DNA from 2 places in the Anaeroglomus insulsum genome. Region 2 is predicted to be linked to the other one. Evidence: riboswitches for the same ligand, from Rfam matches in the RefSeq annotation. Region 2 holds a riboswitch; the other holds the start of a gene.
What was found. Region 2 has a riboswitch for cobalamin ahead of ACQ9LF_RS00435 (PEP-CTERM sorting domain-containing protein). Riboswitches for the same ligand answer to the same signal wherever they lie in the genome.
Positions count from the first base shown of each region.

Region 1 (2,397 bases), on a different contig from region 2:
GGTATCGAAAATTTCGCCTTTAGGTTCAAATCCAAAGCTTTGTCGAAGCATCCGCAAATCGTAGCCGGCATCATGAAAAATCAGATTCTTTGACTCCAGAACCTCAAATACCGGCTTCATATCCAGTTTGACCAGGGGATCGATCACATAGTTTTCCCCATCAAAGCTCATCTGAATCAGGCAGACTTTTGGATAATAATGATGAAAACTATCGGCTTCAATATCCACTGCCACAGCGGATACGTGTCGGAGTTTGTCCAGGAAGTCTTTCAGGTCCGAAAGGGCTGTGATATAATGATAATGTAATCCCTTTTTACTCAAAACTACACTAATTCCATTCACTTGTTGGCCAACATACCCACCCGGCAGGTTTTGCAAAGTCCGGAGGTAGTACTATTTGATTGTATTATTTCAGTAGAATACCTTTTTGTTGCTAATCCGTCAAGGTCGAATTTAGGATTCGTGGGAGTCTAAGGTGCGATGGAAATCTGGACGTCCACACGGTAAAAACAGCGGGATGGTGCTTCAAAGCAGCTATGATGACAGGGTATTTTCTGTTGGAACACGTGTGAATTTTTTGCTTGCAATTCATTGCATCGGCGATTAATAATACAATCAGCTCTTTGGAAATTTGAATCTGCTTTACGGTTTGGCCCATTCGGGCCGAATGAAAAAGGGAACACGGTGAAAGTCCGTGGCGGTCGCGCCGCTGTATGTACCCGATGCCCAAAACCAGGCAAATCCAAAAGGCAATATTCCACTGTCCAACACAGGATGGGAAGGAGCCTTGAGGTAGGGTACAAGCCAGAAAACCTGCCGGAAAGCAATTGCGTAACGTTGTTCTCGCGAGAAGGAACAAGGCGTGTGCGGATGGAAAATGGCAATTGGGCCCAAGAGCCTGATTCTGTCCCTTTTAGAAATTGAATACAAAGCCGTCGCTTCCTGCGTGGGAGCGGCGGCTTTTTTGTTTTATTTACGGGTCTTCGCGTCAAAGACCGACGCAGAACAGGAGGTTGGCAGCCGAACCAGAATGTATCCGAAAATTGCTATTTCCAACAGTCTGTCGCGGCGGGCACAGATCTGCCGTCCGCCGCGGCAGCTTCAAAGTCAAAAAAAAATGAGAATAAGACTTCCGGCTATTTGAAAGCCGGAACCAATGAGAGGATGTGTATGAAAAAGATGTGGATGTTGTTGCTGGTGTCACTGATTTCGGTTCAGGGGGTTGCGATGCAGGCCCCGACGTATTCCAATCCAGTAGAATATGCTGCAGGCTCGGGTGCGAATACAGCGTATATCGCATTGGATTTTAACGGCAGTTCGGTTTTTGTGTTCCAGTATCAATGGGACGGGCAGGCGACGGCCTGGGATGCATTGCAGGCTATTGATGCCGCGGGTGTATTTGAGATGTCCTATATGGACTACGGCTGGGGTGTCTGGGTGTATGATTTTGGATACCCCGGAGGTGTGGAGATGGATTATGGTTCGGCCAATACTGGCTGGGCATACTTTATCAGCGATAATAATTTCGAGTGGAACCTTAGCATGGTCGGAGTGCAGGGGCGAATGTTGACCGATGGAAGCTGGGATAGCTGGGTGTGGACGGATTATCCGGCGGACTGGTCCATGCCGAATCGCCAGCCTGGGCAGATGGCTGTCCCTGAACCGCTGACGCTGGCGTTGCTGGGAATCGGTGTAGTCTGGATGCGGCGCAAATAAATAACCGTTCAATGCGGGTCGGCAGGGATGCCGGCCCTGTTGTTATACAGAATTGAGAAATTGTGCGAAACGAATGGATAATAGGGTTGGTGCTTGCGGCGACGGCGGTCGGTTCTGATTTTGCCACGGTCGTGGTACAGTCCAAAGGACCGTTTGGGATGTATCCCTATGACCAGCCGTCAGCGGCGCTGGGGGAACCGGCATCATGGCTTTATGATGACGATGTCTATTTTGCGTCTTTTGCCTGTTCGCTGGTTTATGGTGCCTGGAATACCGACCTACAAAATGAGCGAACCGTGGTAACGCTGGGGCCAGGCAGTTCCATCGTGCTGGGCTTTGATCACCGTGTAGCCGATGATATCAATAATCCCTATGGGATTGATTTTATTGTTTTTGGCAATGCGGCATTTATCACACAGGGTGTGGTCCGGCCGGATTCGGATATGGGGGGGCTTCGGCTCAGCAGCCCTGCAGCAATCATTGGTGAAAAAGTGAAAGTCGAGGTCGCCCAGGATCCCAATGGTCCATGGTTTGGGTTTTCGAGCGGGCCGTTTGCGGATAATTTGTTTCCAACCAATCGATTTGCATGGAATAACGAGGGCAAAACCTGGGGGCAAGCCCTGGACCCGCTGCGGCCGGTGAATCCGAACTTGAAACTGTCGGATTTTTCAGGATTAACTG
Region 1 is NZ_JBOGCL010000013.1:44,528-46,924, reverse strand. Features, by position in the region: gene ACQ9LF_RS11860 (ribonuclease D) at 1-321, opposite strand, end outside; cobalamin riboswitch at 629-835, shown strand; gene ACQ9LF_RS11855 (PEP-CTERM sorting domain-containing protein) at 1,171-1,716, shown strand; gene ACQ9LF_RS11850 (hypothetical protein) at 1,779-2,397, shown strand, end outside.
Region 1: another riboswitch for cobalamin. It lies ahead of ACQ9LF_RS11855 (PEP-CTERM sorting domain-containing protein); the one in region 2 lies ahead of ACQ9LF_RS00435 (PEP-CTERM sorting domain-containing protein).

Region 2 (2,397 bases):
CCGCATGCGGGGCTTTCGAGCAGCCATGGAAGAACAGGGCCTACACGTCCAGCCCCGCCAGTTTCACAGCTTCGACAGCAAACGCCTGCTGGAAGGCAACTGTATCGAGGGGCAAAACATACTCGAGCTGGTCAAATCCGGGAAAACGGAGGCATTTGTCTGTGTAAATGATTCCACCGCTGCCGACGTCATGCTGTATTGTCTGCGTCATGGGCTTAAAGTCCCCCAAGATGTTCGAATCGTCGGGTTTGACGACCTGCCGATGAATAAACTGCTGCCGGTTCCGCTGACGACCATTCGCCAGCCGGCCGAGGCTCTGGCTCACGAATCCGTCCGAACCATGATTGACCGAATCGAACACAGCCAGACACCCGCACGCGACATCATGGTTAAGACCGAACTGATTATCCGGCAATCCTGCGGCAGTAAATAAGTGCTCCTCAGCATAATACGATTAAATCAGTACAGCCAATAACGCTATTGTGCTCTTTTCATTTTCCCGTTGACGGGATAGATTCTCAGTGCTATTCTATGCCCGCTCTTTAACAATCCAGGATGTATTATACGCAAAGGGAATGCGGTGAAAATCCGCAACGGTCGCGCCGCTGTGATCGTTCATCCCGGCTTTGTCCGGGAACCCGGCAGCCTGTGCCACTGTCTTAACCGATGGGAAGGCGCTGTCCGGCAGAACGACAGTCAGAACATCTGTGCGTGTAAGGAAATTAGAATTGTGTTCTCGCGTCAAGAACAGCAATGAATCACTGTTCCTCCGGTTTGTCAGAACCGCAAGGAATATGGCTGAAATTCATTATAACCGTTGTTCTCTGCATACGAACAGCGGTTTTTTATTTTATCGGTACAGCCCGGTCAAATCGGGATAAAGCACCGTTGAATGACCCCGGAACACTATAACTGAATAATCAAAGGCGCCGGCAGTTGTAGCACCAACGCCCTGAAGAGACCCGAAGGTTTTTTTGACCCTTTTCATTGTATCAAAAACTCGTGAATTCACAATACAACAGAGTCGGTCTGTCCGCATCGGGGCCAAAAGAGCAACAAAATACGGCGTCGGAAAGGAGTATGTTCGATATCCCTTACGGCAACATCGTTTCAATATGATTAAACTAAAATGAAATCAAACGACTTGAGGAGACTCATGATGAAAAATCTATCTTGTATTTTGATCGTATTGTATCTCGGCAGCCTGTCAACAGCTACTCCTTATTTTTTCCAAAATGCCTGGATTGAGGTGGACGCCTGGGCAGGCAGCGGTATCCATGAAACCCTGCTGGTGGTGGACTGGAATTTTATGGGCGGACCATATCACACCGAATCTCATGCTTTTGGTTTTCGCTGGGACGGCACGGCGTATGAATCCGACATGCTCAACGCATTTCACAATGCTGGCATTTTTACCGTCACCTCGGGTTATGGCGGCGCCTTTCTGTACAACATTGCCTACTTTGATGGGACCGAATTTCATCGACACACCGAAGAAGGCAGCTGGAACCTGGCCAGTACCCCCGATCCGTATGCCCTGTGGGGTGCCATAAGCAGTGACTGGACAAAACTGGGACAATGGGATGCGAATATGGCCGGTTATAACGAGCAATTGCTTCAGAACGGATACCTGTATGGAATTAACGCAATCCTATGGTTTGGCAACTATCCCGATGGAAAAACGTGGGACGACTACCCGCTGAATGTGCCGTTTGCAAACATCCCCGAGCCGGCAACCTTGCTGTTGCTGGGCCTGGGCGGACTACTATTGAAAAAACGCTAATCTAACACTTTCGCTTATCAGGAGATTTTTATGTTGAAGTTTGTTTCACCATGGAGCAGCTTGTTTATCACCGTTTTGGCTCTGAATACAGTCTTGTATGCAGGCGTTTATTCAGGCCCGACGGACACAACTCATCCTATCGATGCCGCTATACCAAAGGACAGCCCCTTATTTATTGAATGGGCAAACAAGATTGTAGCCGAAAAAACCTATTTTGCACCTCGCGGCAGCACTGCCATTTCAACCACAGGTTATAACTGTCTGGGCGATCTCGATGCCGGTCAAATTGCCAACGGCGACTCACCCGGGTATATCACCGTCACTTTTCCAACCGGCATCCGAAACGATATTGGTGCCGACTTTGCCGTTTTCGAAAATGGATTTACATTCGGTGGTGCCAACGGGCTGTTTGCCGAACTGGCCTATGTCGAAGTATCGACAGATGGAATCCATTTTGCACGATTCCCATCGATATCGACCAATACCGCCGCTTTGGCCGGCAGTGGAGCGTTTGCCGGGTACGACATGACCAATGTATATAATCTAGCCGGAAAACATGCTGCCGGCTATGGAACCCCTTTTGATTTGGATGATCTGCTTAACCATTATTGGGT
Region 2 is NZ_JBOGCL010000001.1:121,158-123,554, forward strand. Features, by position in the region: gene ACQ9LF_RS00430 (GntR family transcriptional regulator) at 1-433, shown strand, start outside; cobalamin riboswitch at 520-728, shown strand; gene ACQ9LF_RS00435 (PEP-CTERM sorting domain-containing protein) at 1,157-1,783, shown strand; gene ACQ9LF_RS00440 (PEP-CTERM sorting domain-containing protein) at 1,814-2,397, shown strand, end outside.